One region of the Paenibacillus sp. FSL H3-0302 genome, then DNA from elsewhere that is predicted to be linked to it. Evidence: riboswitches for the same ligand, from Rfam matches in the RefSeq annotation. Region 1 holds a riboswitch; each other region holds the start of a gene.

The links. Region 1 has a riboswitch for thiamine pyrophosphate ahead of MHH50_RS09610 (thiamine phosphate synthase). Riboswitches for the same ligand answer to the same signal wherever they lie in the genome.
Region 2: it holds a riboswitch for thiamine pyrophosphate, as region 1 does, so the genes downstream of both, MHH50_RS02150 (ABC transporter substrate-binding protein) here and MHH50_RS09610 (thiamine phosphate synthase) in region 1, are expected to answer to the same signal.
Region 3: it holds a riboswitch for thiamine pyrophosphate, as region 1 does, so the genes downstream of both, thiC (phosphomethylpyrimidine synthase ThiC) here and MHH50_RS09610 (thiamine phosphate synthase) in region 1, are expected to answer to the same signal.

What each region holds. Positions count from the first base shown of each region.
Region 1 covers NZ_CP150284.1:2,208,560-2,212,774, forward strand. The annotation lists gene MHH50_RS09600 (GDSL-type esterase/lipase family protein) at 1-1,186, shown strand, start outside; gene MHH50_RS09605 (SDR family oxidoreductase) at 1,424-2,296, shown strand; TPP riboswitch at 2,384-2,485, shown strand; gene MHH50_RS09610 (thiamine phosphate synthase) at 2,581-3,204, shown strand; gene thiS (sulfur carrier protein ThiS) at 3,243-3,446, shown strand; gene MHH50_RS09620 (thiazole synthase) at 3,502-4,215, shown strand, end outside.
Region 2 covers NZ_CP150284.1:481,225-485,439, reverse strand. The annotation lists gene MHH50_RS02160 (MFS transporter) at 1-676, shown strand, start outside; gene MHH50_RS02155 (hypothetical protein) at 749-2,200, shown strand; TPP riboswitch at 2,359-2,469, shown strand; gene MHH50_RS02150 (ABC transporter substrate-binding protein) at 2,631-3,680, shown strand; gene MHH50_RS02145 (MTH1187 family thiamine-binding protein) at 3,759-4,052, shown strand; gene MHH50_RS02140 (ABC transporter permease) at 4,049-4,215, shown strand, end outside.
Region 3 covers NZ_CP150284.1:6,172,882-6,177,096, forward strand. The annotation lists gene MHH50_RS27375 (phosphotransferase) at 1-295, opposite strand, end outside; gene thiC (phosphomethylpyrimidine synthase ThiC) at 381-2,123, opposite strand; TPP riboswitch at 2,224-2,336, opposite strand; gene MHH50_RS27385 (beta-galactosidase) at 2,408-4,215, opposite strand, start outside.

The DNA.
Region 1 (4,215 bases):
ACACAATGATGAGAGCGCAGATGAGTTCAGACGTTACGGCAGAGGTTCGACAGAAGCAATGTATGAAAATTACCTTAAAGAAGTCTATCTCCCTGCGATTCAAGCCCGGGGCATGATACCAGTACTGGTAACCCCAATGTCCAGAATTAAAGGGAATGCAAGTCCGGGATATATCTATGAAAATTCTTTTAAATCAAGAAAGTTTGTAGATATTCTTAAACGGGTCGCAGATGAATCTGGAGTTACACTTATTGACCTTAACTCGGAAAGTCTGAAATATTATAACGAGATCGGTGTAGAAGCAATAACAGCCCTCTTCATGTCTATTGAAGCCGGAGAAACGCCAGGCAAAACAAATGACGGAAGTTACGCTAATGGGCATCCTTCAAAGAAAGTCGATGGGACTCATTTTAAAGAAGCGCTCGCCAAACAATTTTCACGGATGATTGTCACGGAGCTTGTAGAGAAAGGTGCTACTGGCGATTCTACTGCTGCCTCCATTACTCCTTACCTTAAAGGGAACGTTAAGCATGCGGCACTAACAGGGAACTGGGGTAAGATTTTTCCGGAAATAACGAATGATACGACGACTGGGGAAGCTGCTTATTACCGTAATCAAATTGAAAAATTAATCCAGCTGGGAGTAATGGGCAAAGACCGTCAAGGGAATTTTAATCCGGATACGGAGATGACAGTTGCTGAATTCACACGCAGTATTTCTAAGTTAATGAAAGTGGAAAGATCAGATCTTGCCTATTATCCGAAAGGTAAGCTGTCACGTGAAACGATGGGTGCTATTCTCTATGACGTTTACCAAATAAAGTTTGCTAATAAACCTAAGTACATGACTGATTATAACGGCACAGCAGTAGTGCCAGGAGATCCTGGCTATGATTCGAATTTGGAGCCAGGAGCTAGAGGTGCGATGTACTATCCTCTTGTATCCTGGACGCAGCTTGTTGATACAGCGGACATTTCTCCTTATTTAATTTCAAAAGTGAAAAGTGCATATGAATTAGGACTCATTAGATCTGAAGTGGGGATTGCCAGAGGCGAAATGGTCAATGGGACAGAACTAGAACCTACAGCTATAGTGACCCGGGAGAAAGCGGCCAAAGCTCTGTACTTTATGTGGGTGCTGGAACATGAAGTGAATGCAGAAAATCATGTTTCTTCTCTAAAATAGTCAGGGTGAACAATTCAAGGCACAGCAGCGATGCTGTGTCTATTTGTATGCAGTGAATTCCTCTCCACTTACAGCAGTATATCTCTCACGGTTGTTTATATCTACTTTCATTGTGGTAAGTAAGATTCGTAAAGCGATTTAAGAAAATGACAAACCCAGCGTATAAACGTGCATAGTTGTGCCATCCTAAGACGATCAGTTAACTATCAATTTGCTTAACGAGAGGAGATAGGGAAGATGTCAGGCAACAATAAACAAGCTACAAAAACCTTACCCCCACAGGAGCAGCATCATCAGCCAGGGATTGAGAGTGAAATGACGCCGCTGCCCAAATACGAGCCGGCAAATTATAAAGCAGCAGGTAAACTGCAAGACAAGGCGGCGTTAATTACCGGTGGAGACAGCGGAATTGGGCGTGCAGTTGCTGTGCTTTTTGCTAAAGAAGGCGCTGATGTGGTCATTTCATATCTTAATGAACACTCAGATGCAGAGGAAACTAAACGTCAGGTCGAGCAGGAAGGCCGCAAATGTATCCTAATTCCAGGTGATATCGGTGACGAGAAATTCTGTAAGGATCTTATTAAACAGACGGTGGAGGGCTTAGGAAAGCTTGATATTCTCATCAATAACGCGGCAGAGCAACATCCGCAAGCTAAGATCGAGGATATTACTTCCGAGCAGCTTGAGCGTACTTTCCGTACGAATATATTTGCGATGTTCTATTTAACAAAAGCAGCTATGCCTCATTTAAAAGCAGGATCTACAATTATAAATACAACTTCAATTACCGCTTATCGCGGAAGCCCGCAGCTGCTGGACTATTCATCAACTAAAGGAGCTATTCTTAGCTTCACACGATCCTTGTCCACGAATCTGGCAGAGAAGGGCATACGGGTAAACGGTGTTGCACCAGGTCCAATCTGGACACCGCTGATTCCCTCTACCTTTGATGCAAAACAGGTTAGCGAGTTTGGAGGTACACAGCCTATGAAACGGCCTGGACAACCAGAAGAGCTGGCACCAGCCTATGTATATCTGGCCTCTGACGATTCCAGTTATGTGACTGGACAGGTTATTCATGTAAATGGTGGCGAGGTAGTAAACGGTTAGATCAGTACAGCTAATGTGAATAAATGGGTGTATTTCAATAAAAAAATATGTTACTATAAACCACGTTAGCATTTTAAAATTGTATATTTATGTCACTAGGGGTGCCGATTGGCTGAGACGGAATGGATTTCCGGACCCTTTGAACCTGATCTGGTTAAGACCAGCGTAGGGAAGTGGAGAACGAATTTCTGTTGTCGGGCTATTTGTAGTGCCGTCTATATACAGATTCTGACTGCCTTCCTTACGGGGGGCAGTTTTTTTGTTTTTTACTGACCTACAGGGAAGTGAGAGAGGAGATCGTGATGTTGCAAGCTGAGATCCATCTAATATCAGACGGCAAGCTACAGCTGAGACATTTTGTTGAACTAGCTGTCACGGTGCAGACATGGGTCGATTATATTCACCTGAGAGATAAGCAATGTCCTGCATGCGAACTGCTCGCTGCGGCACAGAAGCTGTTGGCTACCGGTATGCCCGCTACCAAACTGATAATCAACGACCGGATCGATGTAGCCTTGGCAGCTGGTGCCGCGGGGGTTCAGTTGGCTTGGCACAGTCTGAGTCCGGTTACAGCCCGGCGAATTGCACCTCAGCTTCGGCTGGGGAGATCGGTTCATTCTCCGGTAGAAGCGGCGAATGCCTCAGAGCAGGGAGCTGATTATTGCTTGTTTGGTCATGTATTTCCCTCGGATAGCAAGTTAGGGCTGCCCGCACGTGGGTTAGAGCTGCTTGCAGAAACGGTGAAGACCAGCTCTATTCCTGTAATTGCGATTGGCGGAATTAGCCCCGCTAATGCGGCGCAGATCATTAGACAAGGTGCGGCAGGAGTTGCTGTGATGTCCGGTATTTGCGGAGCGGATGATCCTTATGAGGCCGCCAAAGCTATTCATAAGGCGGTTCATTCATAGCCTGGAGGTAACAGCATGGGCGAAGGGGGTGATTCAGAATGAAGCTGTTGATTAACGGGAAATCCGCAGAGTGTTCTGGTGGTATTCAAACTATAGCTGATTTGATCAGTCTTCCTGAGTGGTCGGGTCGTCTGATGATCATTGAGCTGAATGGAGAAATTGTCAGTAAGGAGAATTATGAAAGTACTGCTCTGAGCGAGGATGATCGTTTGGAACTGGTGCACTTTGTTGGTGGGGGTTGAGATGGAGCGGTATAGAATTTTGAGAAATTTATACGAACCAAAGGGAGGTAATTTCATGCATGACCCGTTACATATTGGCGGCATCGAATTAACCAGTAGATTATTTATCGGAACCGGAAAATATAGCCGGAATACGCTGATCCCCGAAGTGATCGCAAGCTCTGGTTCTCAGGTGATTACTGTAGCGCTTCGCCGAGTGGACCCGCAAGGTGGAGCAGAAAATATCATGAACCATATTCCCGGCCACATGACTCTTCTGCCTAATACCTCAGGAGCGCGTACAGCGGAAGAGGCAGTCCGTATTGCAAGATTAGCAAGAGCTGCGGGACTGGGGAACTGGGTCAAGATCGAAGTGATCAATGATCAGAAATACCTGCTTCCAGATAATCTGGAGACCATACGAGCTACAGAGATTTTAGCAGCGGAGGGTTTTGTAGTATTGCCATATATGAGTCCGGACCTTTCGGCTGCTTTACGTCTGAGAGATGCCGGTGCTGCTGCTGTGATGCCGCTTGGTGCGCCGATCGGAACGAATCGCGGCCTGCGCACCAAGGAGCTTGTGCGTATTCTTATTCAAGAAGTGAATTTGCCGATTATTTTAGACGCCGGAATTGGCAAGCCCTCGGAAGCGGCGGAAGCAATGGAGATGGGGGCCGCTGCTGTTCTGCTTAATACGGCTATTGCAACGGCACGTAATCCGCTCGTCATGGCGGAAGCGTTCCGCGAGGCGATATCCGCTGGCCGCAAAGCTTATTTGGCAGGACTCGGT
Region 2 (4,215 bases), 1.7 Mb from region 1:
ACGAATGCTGGATGAACGTGCCTCTGTCCAAGGAGCAGACAATTCGCAATCCTCAAGCTCACGTTCTAACAAAAAATTTCCGTATAAAGGTAAGCAATGGATTCTGTTAGGGATCTTCATCGTTTTCTTTTTTCTTTATGTAGGCACAGAGATGAGTTTAGTCAACTTTATGCCGGCTATCTTTATTGCCAAGCTAGGGATGACGGAGTCTGCCGCAGCACTGACAGTCACTTTCTTTTGGCTGGCGATGTCTACAGGAAGATTGTTTGCGGGTGTAATTGCCGAAAAAATATCTTACCGCGTGTACATTCTCAGCAGCTGTTTACTTACCTTGTTACTGCTGACACTCTTTCCGTTCACTGACAATCGAATGGCTGCTTTCATTGTAATTCTGCTGCTGGGGCTGTTTATGTCCGGTATTTTCTCCATTGCTTTAGTCTTCTCCAGCAAAATGCTGCCTGGCACCGAAGAGTCAACACCCAGCATTATGATTGCTTCCGGAGGTGTTGGCGGTGCTTTGCTACCTCTGTTTATGGGCTGGTCTATGGACCATTTAGAAGTGGCACAAACAGCCGGATTACTCGCCGCTTTTGCCGCCTTCTTGTTTCTGCTAAGCATTGCCGCATGGAGGTTCCAGTCCATGCAAGCGGTGAAAGGAAAGAGTTCCCGTATTTAGAACAGTATCAACGTTATCCTTTTAGGGTAATGTGATCTATAAGCATATTCTGAGCACAAGGATGGACGATGAATGAATGAGTCTTCAACTGAGCCTTTGTTACATACTGCGCTCATGCAGTTTATATTTCCCTTTTCTATAAAAAAGGGCGATTCTAAGCAGCTTATCCAGCAATTACAGGATGACGGCTTCACACGTTTTTTTCTGGATAATAAAGAGCTTGAAGCTGCCTACTACGGAGATGGCTACTGTGTTTCCCATGAACGAATGGAGCGCACCTATTTACCGTTTGCTGCACATGTCCTTTTTCCACGCAGGAAGGATGCCGACTCGTTTCGCCGTTTTTCCAGAGTAAATAATCTCGACTGCATTCTGGAGATTCCGCAGCAATCTATATTTTTCAAAATTCTCTCGACGGATATATTCATATGTCCTTTTCAGCTTGGATTCGTGACGATACGTGTCCAGCTGGAGGGGGATTCAATTCCCTTTAGTATTGCCCTAGAATTCGCGGATCGTTTCCGTGCGCTAGAGAATACCTTCATACAGGATGATTACACTTATATTCATTGCGGGGAACAGACCTATGAGATGGTAGAGGATTTTGTCTTCCGAAATTTGGTGGATGGACTGGAGCCATATCTGGATCAATCGGATATCAATGGGGCTTATTTCGAGACCCTTCCTTTTTTCGTAGATGAAAGAATGCAGGTGCAAGCTTTTTATGGCTTTCAGAATGAAGAAAGCTCTGATGAGATTAGTGTAAATCTGCGCTATCGTGCCTCACAGCTTGATGGAATTGATCTAAACGGAAAGCCCTATGCCAGTGCCAGCGATCCAGCATATATTGCGAACTATTGTCATGAACACTCCTATAATCGCTGGGGTCCAGACACGTATTATATGATGAATGAGCAGACCTTTTGCTGCATGACCCGCGCTGAACAGGAGATTGCTGTTAGTCTAGCCAACCAGATGTACGGGCAATATTATTACGGATTTTTACTCAATATTTTCCACAAAATCGTTCTGCTAAAGCTAGCCAATATGCACTCCCGACTTCGGATTAATCATGATTATGAGGAAATAGACAATCTAATCTACTCCATTAATAAGTTCTCGGCAAAGTTCTACTTCTTGGAGTTGATTTCCCAGTCGCAGGGCCGGGAGATATTTCTTCAGCTGCGTAAAGTATACGGAAACGATGCTTTGTTCGAGGAAGTGAAAGAAACCTTAAATGACCTGTTTCAGTATCAGGATAAGTTTCAATCCAAGCGACGGGATAATCTGCTGATGATTCTTACTGTATTTACGGTAGTAAGCGGGATTTACGGCATGAATCAGGTCATTGACGATCTGGATGGAAAGATTCAATGGAGTAAAATGATTGGTTATTCTCCCTTTGAATTTCTTGCCCTCTTCGTGATCATGAGCGGGATTCTGATCAGCGTTGTCCTCACGCTAGGGGCGCTGGTTAGTGAGCTTAAACGGCGTCACCGCAAGAAATATAAAGATCTAGACTAGCAAAAAAGAAACTACTGGATTGGAAAAATTCAGGAGTGCACTACTAGACATTCCGAGTACAGCCGTCTATAATACACCGTATGCGAGAAATATAAGATATAAAGTATGGGTACAAAACTTATGCTTACTTATATTGCACATAGAAATACCCGTTAACTTCATAGAACCAGGGGTGCTGGAATTGGCCGGCTGAGATTGTATCCCACAAGATACTGACCCTTATACCTGATCTGGATAATGCCAGCGTAGGAATCGCCAATTGGTTCTGGTCCCTGTGACCTTAACTAACCTTGCGCCAAGCCAGCGTCCCGATCACTCGGGGCGCTTTTTTTGTAAGATCACTAAAAGATGTAGAAAAACGTACATACTACACTTTACGGTTCATGTTGTGAAGACGGGATTCTTGTAACCTTAAAGGAGAGAAGAAGACATGCACCTTAAAAAAGCACTTACGTTGTGCCTCACCTGTGTACTCATTCTTGCCATTGCCGGATGCGGCAGCAACAATGGGAATACAGCCGGAAACAAAGCAAATGCTACTGATCCAACTGCTGCGGCTGGGACGGATGCTCCAAAAGAGCTCACCAAAGTTAAAGTCGCACTCGACTGGACACCGAACACAAATCATACCGGTCTATACGTAGCTAAGGATCTTGGTTACTACGCTGAAGAAGGTCTGGACGTCGAGATCGTTCAGCCAGGCGCAGCGGGTTCTGATACTATGGTTACTTCTGGCGAAGCCGCATTTGGCATCAGCGCCCAAGAAGGATTAACACTAGCCCGTCTACAAGGCGTACCCCTTGTCTCGATAGCAGCTATTATTCAGCATAATACGTCGGGATTCGCTGCTCCAGTAGATCGCAATATTAAATCACCAAAGGATTTTGAAGGTAAAACCTACGGAGGCTGGGGCTCACCGGCCGAAGAAGCAGCCATGAAAGCTATCATGGATCCTGAAGGTGGCGATGTGAAAAAGGTGAAGCTGATCAGTATCGGTGAAGCTGATTATTTTACCGCCGTCAAACGTGACATTGATTTCGCCTGGATTTTCTACGCTTGGACTGGTGTTGAGGCTGAGTTACGTGGCGAGCCATTGGATATGCTGTACTTAAAGGATTATGCGCCGCAGCTCGATTATTACACGCCTGTGCTGACGACGAGTGAGAAGCAAATTGCAGATCATCCTGATCTGGTGAAGGCCTTCATGAAAGCCACATCAAAAGGTTATCAATATGCCATAGATCATCCGGAAGAGGCTGCCGGTATGTTATCGAAGGCCGTTCCTGACCTGGACGCCGACCTTGTCCTAGCTAGCCAAAAATGGCTTAGCCCAAAATACAAGGACGATGCTGCCCGCTGGGGCGAGCAAAAAACCGAGGTCTGGCAAAATTACGGCGACTGGATGTATGATCTGAAGTTGCTGGATAAACCGCTGGATGCTGCTAGTGCATTCAGTAATGATTTTTTACCGGCGGAGTAAACAACAATTGTAATGAATTACTTCGTTATCAAAGTTGGCTTTTTGAACTTACCTTATAAAATGAGAGGATTGATTATTGTGGCTAACACCCTACTAAGCATTCAAGTAATTCCAAAAACTCCGAACAACGAGGATTCCATCCCATACGTAGATAAAGCGATTGAGGTCATTCAGAAATCCGGTGTTAAACATCAAGTGAATCCGCTGGAAACCACAATGGAAGGTGAGCTTAGCGAGCTGCTGGAGGTTGTGCGTCAGATGCAGGAGGCGTTGATCGAAGCAGGCAGTCCAAGCGTAATTTCGCAGATCAAAATCGCTCATAATCCTAACGGAATCAGCATGGATAAATTGACGGAGAAATATCGGCCGTGAGATCGACCTGGAAGCTAATATGGCCGCCCCTTGTGGCGGTCGTCTTCTTTTTAACCGTATGGCAGCTATCTGTATCTGTATTTCATATTGAATCCTGGATTCTGCCGAGTCCTGCTGATATTGCTCGTGAATCCACCAGTAACGCTTCTGGTCTTTGGGCTCA
Region 3 (4,215 bases), 2.9 Mb from region 1:
ATTCCAGTAAAACTTTATGGTTATAAGCCAACAATTCGGGACATGGGAGTCCCTGTAGATACAATCTTTTCTGTTGAGAAAAGGCGAAGCTCAGCTCTTCTGGGTTATACAATTTATATCTTTTTTTGTTGTATTGTTTAAGTAGAAATGGTCCTGAATCCGTTATGATTTTCCATTTAAGATTTAACCAGCCACGTTTTATTGGGGTAGCATGAAGGACTTTCAATCCAAAAAAATGATAGAAACTATTACTTAAATCCTCTAAAATGGCTTCCTCTGAACGAATCGCTTCCAATTCATCAACTCCTATCTATTCAAAGTATAAAAGAAGAAGCCGCCAATGACGACTTCTTTTAGATATTTCTTTTTAGCAGAAAAAGTTATCTATAAATAAGGCTCCCGCCTTGGAGAAACTCTTGCGCCTTCTCTTGCATTCCTGATTCAATTCCCGTCGTATTCCGGATATTATGAGAGATCTTCATACTGCAAAATTTCGGCCCGCACATGGAACAGAAATGAGCTGTTTTAGCGCCTTCCGCAGGCAATGTCTCATCATGATATTCGAGCGCTCGCTCAGGATCTAACGATAAATGAAATTGATCACGCCAACGAAATTCAAAACGGGCTTTCGAAAGAGCATTATCCCGGTCTTGTGCTCCTTTATGCCCTTTCGCCAAATCTGCGGCATGAGCCGCTATTTTATAAGTAATGACCCCTATACGTACATCTTCCTTATTAGGCAGGCCAAGATGTTCCTTCGGAGTTACGTAACATAACATAGCTGTACCGAACCAACCAATCATCGCTGCACCTATAGCAGAGGTAATATGATCATAACCAGGCGCAATATCTGTAGTCAGTGGACCTAATGTATAAAAAGGGGCTTCGTTACAAGTTTCAAGTTGCTTATCCATATTCTCTTTAATCAAGTGCATCGGCACATGTCCTGGACCCTCTACCATCACCTGTACATCATGACTCCAAGCTATAGCTGTTAATTCACCTAACGTCTCTAACTCGGCAAATTGTGCTTCATCATTCGCATCAGCAATCGAACCCGGACGTAATCCATCGCCTAGGGAAAAAGAAACATCGTACAGCTTCATGATTTCACATATCTCTTCAAAATGTGTATATAAAAAGTTCTCTTGATGATGCGCAAGACACCATGCCGCCATGATGGAGCCACCTCTTGAAACAATGCCTGTCATACGTTGTGCAGTCAACGGGATATAACGAAGCAGAACCCCCGCATGAATGGTAAAATAATCAACCCCTTGCTCCGCTTGCTCAATGAGCGTATCACGGTATACTTCCCACGTTAAATCTTCCGCTTTCCCATTCACTTTTTCCAACGCTTGATAGATAGGCACCGTTCCAATAGGAACAGGAGAATTACGGATGATCCACTCGCGTGTCGTATGAATGTTTTTACCTGTTGAGAGATCCATTATATTATCTGCACCCCAGCGGGTGGCCCATCTCATCTTCTCTACCTCTTCCTCTATGGATGAGGATACTGCGGAATTTCCTATATTGGCATTGATCTTCACTAAAAAATTGCGTCCAATAATCATTGGTTCACTCTCTGGATGATTGATATTCGCTGGAATGATGGCGCGGCCGCGGGCTACTTCATCTCTTACAAATTCCGGTGCCACATTCTCACGAATCGCAACGTATTCCATTTCCGAAGTAATAATCCCTTTGCGTGCATAATGCATTTGAGAGACATTACGCCCCTTTTTCGCTCGCAAAGGTTTTCTATGGAGCGCTGGAAACACTTCCGCCACAGCTTTTCCCGTTGCATTCCCGTTATCTTCAGGCTTCATGGTTCTTCCTTCGTACGCTTCCGCATCCCCTCGTTCCTCAATCCAGCTTAGACGATTGGGCTCTAACCCCTGACGAATATCAGTATGAATATTAGCATCCGTGTAAGCCCCGCTTGTGTCATAGACATGAATTGGGGCATTCTCCTCTTCGCCGTCTATGCCCGCAGTTGGACTAAGTGAGATCTCCCGCATAGGCACCTGAATATCAGGCCGTGAACCCTTTACATACACTTTTTGACTTGCTGGAAAAGCTGATAGATTGATTGGATCGTTGTTCAATTCGCTTGTCATCTCAATTCCTCCTATAAGGTGATTTGATCAAGCGGAGACGGTCTACTCCCCCACAAATAGAAAAGGCCACATCTGTATAAGATGCGGCCTTAGAGTAGACAAATAGAAATAGAACTCCATTTCCTCCGCTGGCATTATCCAGATCAGGTTTGACGGTCGATAGTTATAACTATCCTCTCAGCCTGGTCCCACCAAGCTCCCGTGACTATATAATTGCTACTTCAAAGTATAACCGAAAAGAGAAAATTATCCAAATCTACTCAAATGTGAGATCAATGTATACGTTAGTTTAACACCAATACCCCAAATCCTTCCAGAAGCACCTCGCCCGACAATGTTGTGCCGCTCAGTAAATCTGTTTTGGTCTCATGAAGATGGATCGTGACAGGAGTCTCACTATAATTAAGCAAAAAAGCATAACTGGAAGAAGCTCCGGTACGGACTTGCAGTTCTACCTCTTCTGGGAGCTCCAGCCAATCTGCTGGTGATTGTAGATCAATTAAATTTATGATCTCAGCCGCTGCCTGTTCATTAAATACGGCTCCGTAATACCAAACCTCACCCTTGCCGCGACGATTTCTAGTTACCGCCGGTTTTCCCGCATAATAATCAGAGGCGTAGACCGCCATCACTTCAACCGAAGCTTCCTCTATTTTGAGAATATCATTAAAGTCATCTGCTCCTGTAACGACTTCGGTCACGCCCGACCAGCTAATTGTTGTTGGCTGACGACTGCCCTTAACCATTGTGAATTCTTCAACTGTGATCCCGCATAGATCCTTAGCAGCACCTGGGAAAGGACGCATATAACATTGTCCGCGCTCATCCTTATAGCCGGTTCTACAGCCGAAGATCAGTTTGCCGCCTTGCTGAACATATTCATCCAGCAGTGCTGCTGTCTCATCTGTCATAATCGCTGGGTGAGGATAGATAAGCACGTCGTACCTTGCAAGCTCCTCCAGCGTTGTTTTTTTGCGTAAATAGAGTACGTCATTCGGGATATGCTTCCGCTGAAGCGCCTTGTACCACTCCTTATTGCTCTTCCACATAAACGGGCCATGCCAAACATCGTATTCTCCATCCCACTCATTGTCATAATCACGAACAATAGCAATGTTAGCCTGATTACGAGTACCGACAAACGCATGACCTGCTGCTGCCAGCTCCTGACCGATCTGCCCCGCTTCCCGCACTCTCCGGTTAGGCTGATTATGATAGTCATTGATTCCATGCCAATAAATTTCATTGCCCATCGTAGCTGTCCGCCAGCGGAAATATAACACCATATCTGCTCCATGAGCGATCGACTGATAGGTCCATAACCGCATCTGCCCGGGCTTTGGAGAAGGCATATCCATCCGGTTCACCCAGCCACCCGGGCCCGACTGCTGCTCCATAATGCAGAAATTCGGGGATATCGAACGAACAACAGATAACGACAGTCCCCAGCCTCTATCATTCAGCGGATTCCGCTCATTCGGGTCATAAAAAATAGTAGAGAACTGAGGATAGGAATCATAGCTGAAGAAATCCAACAGTTCATCCGTCATTTCATGGCTATCGAGATGCCCGAACAGACCGTTCGTGGTTACCCACTGCTTAGGGGCAAGTTTACGGATGATATCCGCTTGGTTTTTGGCAAAAGAATTTGTATTGTCCGAAATAAACCGTTTTTCATCCAATGCCTGATGAGGATTGGGTTGCTTCGGTACTGGAGTCGGACGTGGAAGATAGACCTGAGACCAGTCACTATAGCTTTGATTCCAAAAAACAGCTCCCCAAGCCTCGTTCAAATGCTCAAGTGTAACATATTTCTGCTGTAGCCATTCCCGGAAAGCCTTATGGTCACTCTCCGAATAAAATTCACTGATCTCACAGTTGAGCTCATTATCAATTTGCCAGCCAACTACACCCGGATGATTGCCGTAATGTTCAGCCATTTGTTCTGCAATACGTGCACACAGTTCCCGGTATTTAGGACTGCTGTAATTATAATGACGGCGCATGCCATGCTGAAGTGTAACACCTTCGTAGGTAACATTTAAAACTTCGGGATACTTATCAGTCAACCAAGCTGGAGGCGTCGCCGTCG